DNA from 2 places in the Candidatus Syntrophocurvum alkaliphilum genome. Region 1 is predicted to be linked to the other one. Evidence: riboswitches for the same ligand, from Rfam matches in the RefSeq annotation. Region 1 holds a riboswitch; the other holds the start of a gene.
What was found. A riboswitch is a leader RNA that binds a small molecule or an ion and turns the genes downstream of it on or off. The one in region 1 is predicted to bind cyclic di-AMP.
Positions count from the first base shown of each region.

Region 2: linked by a shared signal. The riboswitch ahead of SYNTR_RS06580 (ABC transporter permease) and the one ahead of SYNTR_RS02115 (quaternary amine ABC transporter ATP-binding protein) in region 1 are both predicted to bind cyclic di-AMP.

Region 1 covers NZ_CP046457.1:426,456-430,948, forward strand. The annotation lists gene SYNTR_RS02095 (pyruvoyl-dependent arginine decarboxylase) at 1-187, shown strand, start outside; gene speE (polyamine aminopropyltransferase) at 207-1,028, shown strand; gene speB (agmatinase) at 1,039-1,899, shown strand; gene SYNTR_RS02110 (hypothetical protein) at 2,018-2,446, opposite strand; cyclic di-AMP (ydaO/yuaA leader) riboswitch at 2,877-3,003, shown strand; gene SYNTR_RS02115 (quaternary amine ABC transporter ATP-binding protein) at 3,190-4,386, shown strand; gene SYNTR_RS02120 (ABC transporter permease) at 4,379-4,493, shown strand, end outside.
Region 2 covers NZ_CP046457.1:1,353,202-1,357,694, forward strand. The annotation lists gene SYNTR_RS06570 (ABC transporter permease) at 1-638, opposite strand, end outside; gene SYNTR_RS06575 (betaine/proline/choline family ABC transporter ATP-binding protein) at 625-1,737, opposite strand; gene SYNTR_RS06580 (ABC transporter permease) at 1,757-2,377, opposite strand; cyclic di-AMP (ydaO/yuaA leader) riboswitch at 2,482-2,617, opposite strand; gene SYNTR_RS06585 (glycine betaine ABC transporter substrate-binding protein) at 2,870-3,835, opposite strand; gene SYNTR_RS06590 (ABC transporter permease) at 3,858-4,493, opposite strand, start outside.

The DNA.
Region 1 (4,493 bases):
TTTTGGTGTAATTATGGAGTTTTCAGGTAGATGCAGTAAAGAAGAATCAGAAAAAGAAGTCACTAAAATGGTGGAAGAAGCCTTCAAAATCAGAGAAATGGAATTAGACGAAATAAAAATTGCTTCAGTTGAACATAAAGTTAAAAACATTGCCTGTGCATTTGCAGCAGTTCCACTATGGTATTAATTAAAAGGAGGACTAAAAGATGGATTTGTGGGTAACTGAGTATCAAACCCCTTCATTAGGTTTCTCCTGTAAAATTAGTGAAACTTTAAGGGTTGAACAAACAAAATATCAACATTTAGCAGTAGTTAATACAGATCAATTTGGTAAAATGCTATTATTAGATGGCATGATACAAACAACTGAAGTAGATGAATTTGTTTATCATGAAATGATAACAATGGTTGCTATTAATTCCCATCCTAATCCTAAAAATGTATTAATAATTGGTGGAGGGGATGGAGGTACATTAAGAGAGGTTGTTCATCATCCTTTAGTTGAAAATGGAACATTAGTTGAAATAGATGATCGAGTAATACAAGCTTCAAAAGATTTTTTTCCACAACTAAGTTTATCTTTTAATAATCCAAAAGCTAATGTTATTGTTGATGATGGAATAAAATTTGTAAAACAGCATAAGGATAAATTTGATGTTGTTATTATAGATTCTACTGAACCAGTTGGTCCTGCTATTCAACTTTTTTCAAAAGAATTTTATACAGATGTTTATAATTGCTTAAAAGCAGATGGTATAATAATTGCACAAAGTGAATCACCATTTTTTAATAAAGACGTTATTAAAATGGCTTATTCAGGTATTAATAATGTCTTTAATACAACCAAACTATACTTAGCGAGTATTCCAACTTATCCAAGTGGTTTATGGTCATTTACTATTGGATCTAAAAAACATGATCCTGAAAAAGTTGTGTTTTCTGGTGATTTAGACTTAAAATACTACACGTCAGCTATACATCAAGCTGCATTTATGCTACCTAATTTTGTTAAAAATATTATTACTTAAGAGTGGTTATATGAATAAAATTATAAATTTAATAGAACAAAAAGCTCTTTTTTTAGGGGCAAGCAAAGAATTTGAAAAATGTGAAAAAGTTATCGTAGGTTTACCTATGGATGCTACAACTAGCTTTAGGCCCGGTACTAGGTTGGCTCCTTACAGAGTTAGAGAGGTATCAGAAGGTATTGAAGAATATAGTGTATACTTAGATAAATCTCTAGAAGAAATTAATTACTACGATGTAGGAGATTTAATTATACCTTTTGGTAATATTGCTGAATCATTAAACAGAATGGAACTAGTTACAGAGGAATTACTTAATTTAGGTAAAAAAGTTTATGCTATTGGTGGAGAACATCTTGTAACACTAGCACTTATTAAAGCTTATACACAATTTTATAATAATCTTGTGGTTATACAATTTGATGCTCATGCTGATTTGCGAGAAGATTACCTGGGGGAAAGTATGTCCCATGCTACAGTTATGCGAAAAATAGTTGATTTAATACCAGAAAAAAACTTATACCAGTTAGGAATTCGATCTGGAACTAAAGAAGAATTTGAATATGCTAGGGAAAATACTAATTTATACTTAGATACTCTACCTAACGTGGATGAACTTAAGGCAAAGATAGGGAATAAGCCTGTATATATAACTGTTGATATTGATTTTTTAGATCCTGCTTTTGCTCCAGGTACTGGTACTCCAGAAGCGGCAGGATTTACTTCACGAGAACTTTTACAAATATTACGCGATCTAAATTGTTTAAATATAGTAGGTTTTGATTTAGTTGAAATTTCACCACCATTCGAAAAAGGTGATAATACCTCAATATTAGGTGCAAAAATATTAAGGGAGGCATTACTAGCTTATTAAAAACGAATTAAATGTTAAACACATAGAAATAACAGGAGTAAAGATAGTAAGGATTGAATAATCCATACTATCTTTTTTAATTGCAGCTTTTTGCCTTGGAAATACAATTAGTTATTATCTAATAACTAATTAAACTATAAGGGTATAATAATATTCTATTATCTGAAATTTTTTTATATTTAACATAATCAGATAATGAAGAAAAAACATTTTCATAATATTCTAAACTAGCATCAACATCTGTGTCTGGGATTATTTCTGCAATCCATACCGAAACCTCCATCCAGTTTAAAAGCTTTAGTTCTTCTAATCCATCTTCTAGGAAAGATATTTCTGATATAGGTATTGAGAAAGGTCCATCTGCTTTGCTTTTAATATGACTTTCTAGTAATGCAATAAACTCTTGAAGTTTACTTTCTTTTTCTTCATTAATTACATATTGAAATAGAATATCATATAAATTTTGAGCAAGTCTAATAGATGTAACTGTAGGTAAAGCTAAATGAGTTTCCTTTCTAATAAATTTAATGCCAAAGTTTTCTACCAAGGCTAATCACTCCTCTTAAAAAAGTTATTATTTAAGCATATATGATTAGAATTTTATAGACAAGCTTCTTATGGTTAATATAGAAATAATTTTAATTTTTTTACCCTAGAAAAAGCAAGTCCTAGTGTAAAGGTCCTTAACAAAAATGTTGTTTTGTAAATTACATTTAATAACTACAAAAACTTAAGGATGCAGTAAAATTATTTAAATAATTTAGTTTATTTATGTAGCTTTAACTTTATTTTAATTATTTAGAAGAAATTAAGACTATTTTGGAGATTATTTACTATGAGCAACTTATTAAGGTTCAAAATTGGATTTAAAGGTTAATATTGCTTTTAAATCTTTTTGTGTTCCTTTTAAAATTAAAGCTATAATTAAGATTATAATTAAGATTATAATTAAATAGCCTCCTATGATGTCTATAATAACATTCTTTATGCTTAATCCTAGTATAGGAACGGGGGATCCAAATTTTTTGGGGTGAATCCAAATATTGGTAGGGCTCCCTAGCCCGAACCCGACAGCTAACCTCGTAAGCAATTAAGGGGGAATGGATTAATAGAGTTTTTTATATGCATTTCAAATATTACATATAATGCCTATTTTGAAGGATAGTACAAACATCCTAAATCCCCACTTAAAGTAACCTCAAAATATAACATTTTTTTTATAATTTTTAAAAAAATTATATGCTATATGGGCATGCTATATAGTATCAATATTTGTTAAGGATGATGATAATGGATAAAATTATAGTTAATAATTTAACAAAAGTTTATGGCAATAATCCAGAAAAAGCTTTGAAACTCGTAGATAAAGGTGTAGATAGTGAGGAAATAAAAAAACAAACAAAACAAGTAGTTGGTGCAAGAGATATTAATATATCTGTAGCCCCTGGCGAGTGTTTTGTGATAATGGGACTTTCGGGTAGCGGAAAATCAACTCTAATAAGATGTATAAATTGTATTATAAGGCCAACAGCAGGAGATATTATTATTGATGGTGATGATATTACCAAGGTTGATTCCAAGAAACTAACTGAAATACGTAGGACGAAAATGTCCATGGTATTTCAAAGATTTGCATTATTGCCTCATCGAACAATATTGGATAACGTTGTTTATGGACTTGAAGTTCAGGATGCTCCAAAAGATGAAAGAATTAAACAAGCATTAAGATCAATTGAAATGGTAGGATTAAAAGGATGGGAAGATTATTATCCACATAATCTAAGTGGTGGTATGCAACAAAGAGTTGGTATAGCTCGAGCATTAGCCACAGATCCTGATATTTTGTTAATGGACGAGCCTTTCAGTGCACTTGATCCATTAATTAGACAAGAAATGCAGGATGAATTAATAGAAATTCAAAAAAAATTACAAAAAACAATAGTATTTATAACGCATGATTTAGATGAAGCTCTAAAACTTGGTGATCGTATAGCTTTAATGAAAGATGGAAAAATTGTGCAAATGGGTCTTCCCGAAGATATATTACTTTCACCGGCAACTGAATATGTTGCTAGATTCGTTGAAAATGTTAATCGTTCTAAAGCATTAAATGCTTCATCTGTAATGGTTAAACCTCGTAGTGTGATTGGATCAAAAGATGGCCCTAGAACGGCATTGCGAGTAATGGAGAAAAACGGAATATCATCTGTTTTTGTTACCGATCGCAAAGGAAAATTAGAAGGTTTTATTACAGCAGACGCAGCTTATGAAGCTGCTGAACAGGGAGCTAAAACCCTTGATTCATTTATTGAAAAGGATGTCCCTGTTACAGACTTGGAAACTCCTTTATCCGAATTACTAGACGTTTTAGCACATACTAAAATACCTGTGGCAGTAGTGGATGAAGAAAAAAATTTAAAAGGAATCTTAGTAAGAGGTTCGGTAATAGCTGGAATAGCTGGTGAAAGGAGTGATGAAGATGAGTAGAGGTTGGTGGGAAACATTTCAAACAGAAGGAATACCTAGAGTACCAGTAGGTGATTGGATAGATGATGGTATTAACTATCTTCAAACAGAATTCGGTACAGCTTTTG
Region 2 (4,493 bases), 930 kb from region 1:
AATGATAATCGTTGTACCTGAATCCCAGTTACTATTAAGTGTCCTAGTCCTCCAGCGCCTATGAATGTAGCCAAGGTTGCGGTTCCAACATTTATTACTACAGCGTTACGAATACCTGCCATTATTACAGGAAATGCTAATGGCATTTCTATTTGGTATAATATCCTATAGTTTGGCATTCCCATACCTTTAGCTGCTTCAATTACACCTGGTGGTACACTTTTTATTCCAGCATATGTGTTTCTTAAAATTGGTAGTAATGAATAACACCATAGAGCAAAAACTGCTGTATAAAATCCTAGGCCAAATATTGTGAAAAATAATGCTATGATTGCTAAACTCGGTACTGTTTGAGCTACATTAACTGTATTCTCAATAAATGGGCCTATTGCTCCTACTTTTTCCCTGCTTATTATTATTCCTAGAGGAATAGCTGTTAGGATAGCTGCTATGGAAGATACTAATACCATGGTTATGTGTTCCTGAGTCAATCGCAATATATAGTCATAACTCAACACCCTAGCTGCCATAGCACCTCCGGGATTGTTTACAAAGTAAATTGTTATTCCTATTCCTAAACCAATAAATAATATTACAGGAATAAATTTTAACCATAAGTTATTACTATGCTGCATCATCTTTCATCAGCTCCAATATATATGCTATGGTTAGTACTCCTTTAGGTTCTTGGTTGTCGTTTAATACTACAGCATATTTTTCTCCTGTATTTAACATTGCAGATAGTGCATCTCCTAATGTTGCTTCATCTTGAACTAAGCTACTGCATGGTTTTATTAAGCTTTCTAAGGCTTTATTTTCCTTGTTGTTTAGTATGTGCTTAGTTTCTAAGATTCCACAAAATCTTAAGTTTTCATCAGTTACCGGTAAAGCTTTTGCTTTGCTATCTAGTAGTTGTTTGGATGTTATTTCTGATATGGTGTTTAGGTTTATGCTTGGTAATTTTGTATTTAGTACATCTTTTACTTTGATTAAGTTTAATCTTTTGATTGAGCGATTGCTTCCAATTAATGATTCTACAAAGCTATCTGCTGGAGAACTTAATAAGTTGTTGGGTTCATCATACTGTATAAGGTTGCCTTCGCGCATTACCGCAATTTTATCTCCCATTTTTATTGCCTCATCTATATCATGAGTTACAAATATTATGGTTTTGTTTATCTCTTTTTGTAGTCTTATAAACTCATTTTGTAAGTGGGTTCTTGTTATTGGATCAACTGCTCCAAATGGTTCATCCATTAATAATATAGGTGGATCAGCTGCTAAGGCTCTTGCTACTCCCACTCGTTGCCTTTGACCACCACTTAGTGCATCTGGTTTCCTGTTTCTATAAATTTCAGGATCTAATCCAACTAAATTTAATAGTTCATCTATCCTTGAATTTATTTTTGATTGCGACCACTTTTTCTCTTTTGGTACTGTTGCAATGTTTTCTGCTATTGTCATATGTGGAAATAAGCCTATTTCTTGTATTACATAACCTATGTTTTGGCGCAGTTCTATTGGGTTTAGATTGGTTGTATCAGAATCATTTATTTTTATTATTCCTGATGTTGGTTTTACTAAGCGATTTATCATCTTCATCGTGGTTGTTTTACCACAACCTGATGGACCTACAAATACACATGTTTCTCCTTCGTTTATTTGCATATTTAAATTATTAACTGCTGGTACTTCTGAACCCGGAAAAACTTTATGCAGATTCTCTAGTTTTATCAAAGCACTACACCTCCTTTTTTTAGACTCTAGTGCGATGTTCTGCCCACTTTAATAGTCGGTCTGCTACTATTGCTACAATTGAAACAAAAATTGCTCCTACTAGTACTGAGTTCATATTCCACTGTGAGATTCCTCGGAATATGAATTCTCCTAATCCACCTGCTCCTACAAAGGATGCTATGGCTCCTATTCCTATTATCATTACTACTGATGTTCTAATTCCTGCCATTATAATAGGCCATGCAAGTGGTAGTTTGATTTTGCGCAATATATTAGTTTCATTCATTCCCATACCTTGTGCAGCTTGTATTACAGCAGGATCTATCTCCTCTATACCTGTATATGTGTTACGTACTATTGGTAATAAAGAGTATAGAACCAATGCTATTACACCTGTTTTAAAACCTATGCCAAATAGGGGTATTAACAGGCCAAATACTGCTAAGCTTGGTATGGTCATTATTACTTGGCATATGTAAAGTACACCTCTTGCCAAGACTTGGTAATAGCTAATTAGGACACCTAATCCTACTCCTATTAGCACTGCAAAACCTACAGATACTCCGACTAATACAATATGCTCTGCTGTTAATCTGATTACATTGTCTAGATTGTTAATAAAGTAATACCATAAATCCATATAATCACCATTTTTGTGTGAAGCGGGTAAGAAAATAAAGAAAGAAAGGCATAGAGCGTATGAACCTAGACCTATTGTTTAGTCTAGACCTTAAAGTATGTATCACATTCTTTCTCACAACGCCTACGAAGTTAGCTGACGGATTCGGACTGTAAGGTAGCCCTACCACTTACGTGGACTCACCCCATTAATTCGGTTCCCCCGCTTCTCATATTTTTGAGAACTCGGCGTTTAATTCATAAGTAATGTTAGCATAATCTATTTGAATAATGGAAATCATAATTCTTTCATATCTTTAAATATCATATTGTTTTTGACTATGAGAGTTTATTTTATATATTTTCAACTATAAATTCTTTATAAATCTTTAAAATATTGTTTGTATCGTACTTAACTAAAAAAAACCTGTTCTTAAAAAAGAACAGGTTTTTTTTTAGTTTTATATATTGTTAAGTGAGTCAATAGGAACCGTCCCATTTGACTCGATTTTGATTATTGTCTTTGATTAATAAGTTCAGCAAGATCGCTTATTGATTCAATTCCTAATGCATCAGCATCAGCTTGGCGCATCATTATTGTATAAGTGTTGTTAAATGGAGCATAGTCTAACCATACTAAATCATTTTTCTCTAAGTCTTCTTGTTTAACTGCTTCATAACACTCTACAGGATCGGTAATTGCTTCTTCGTGCTCAAGATAGGTTAGCCATGCAGTTCCTGTGTATTCCCAATAAATATCTACATCACCATTTAGTAAGGATTCACGGACAACTACACTTCCACTTAAGTTAGTGTTATCTTCAACATCAAAGCCAGCATCTTCTAATACTGCTATAGTAATTGCTCCAAGTAATAGCTGCTCAGTAAATTCTTTAGAACCAACTGAAATTTCGCCTGCATTTTCAACTTGTTCGCCAGTTAAAATTCCTTCACTATTTAACCAGTCTACAGCAACCTGTGTTACATCTTTATCATCTACATCAACTGCTCTATTTAGTTCAATCATGGTATCTGTGTCTAAAGCCTCACTTACTGGTTGCATTAATTCTTCTAACTCAGGATATTGTTCAATTACGTCTGTACGTACTACTGGTGCAGGATTGTAAACCGGGAAGAAGTTTTTATCATCTACTAGGTTTACTAAATCAAAAGCTGCTATACGTCCATCTGTTCCAAACCCCATTGCTGCAGAGACTCTGTTTTCCTGTAAGGCACCATATGTAATGCCTAAATCCATAACCTCAACATTATCAAACTCAAAGTCATATACTTGTACTAGCTCAGGAAGTCCATCTGGTCTTACTGAGAATTCATGGTTCGTAGCAAATGTCCATTCATCAATTTCACCTGGTTCACCTGGTGCACCAGCTTGACCAGCACAGCCAACTAATAGTAGTGCAAAAACACTAATGATAGCTACTAAAGTTGTCATCTTTTTGGATTGTTTTAAAGATAGCATATAAATCCCCTCCATTTAAAAATTAAGTAATCTTTATACCCCTTTGTTCTAAAATTGCTAATAAATGATCGAAAGTTAGTGCTAATAATGCACTTAATATACATCCTACTAACAGTAATGATAATCGTTGTACCTGAATCCCAGTTACTATTAAGTGTCCTAGTCCTCCAGCGCCTATGAATGTAGCCAAGGTTGCGGTTCCAACATTTATTACTACAGCGTTACGAATACCTGCCATTATTACAGGAAATGCTAATGGCATTTCTATTTGGTATAATATCCTATAGTTTGGCATTCCCATACCTTTAGCTGCTTCAATTACACCTGGTGGTACACTTTTTATTCCAGCATATGTGTTTCTTAAAATTGGTAGTAATGAATAACACCATAGAGCAAAAACTGCTGTATAAAATCCTAGGCCAAATATTGTGAAAAATAATGCTATGATTGCTAAACTCGGTACTGTTTGAGCTACATTAACTGTATTCTCAATAAATGGGCCTATTGCTCCTACTTTTTCCCTGCTTATTATTATTCCTAGAGGAATAGCTGTTAGGATAGCTGCTATGGAAGATACTAATACCATGGTTATGTGTTCCTGAGTCAATCGCAATATATAGTCATAACTCAACACCCTAGCTGCCATAGCACCTCCGGG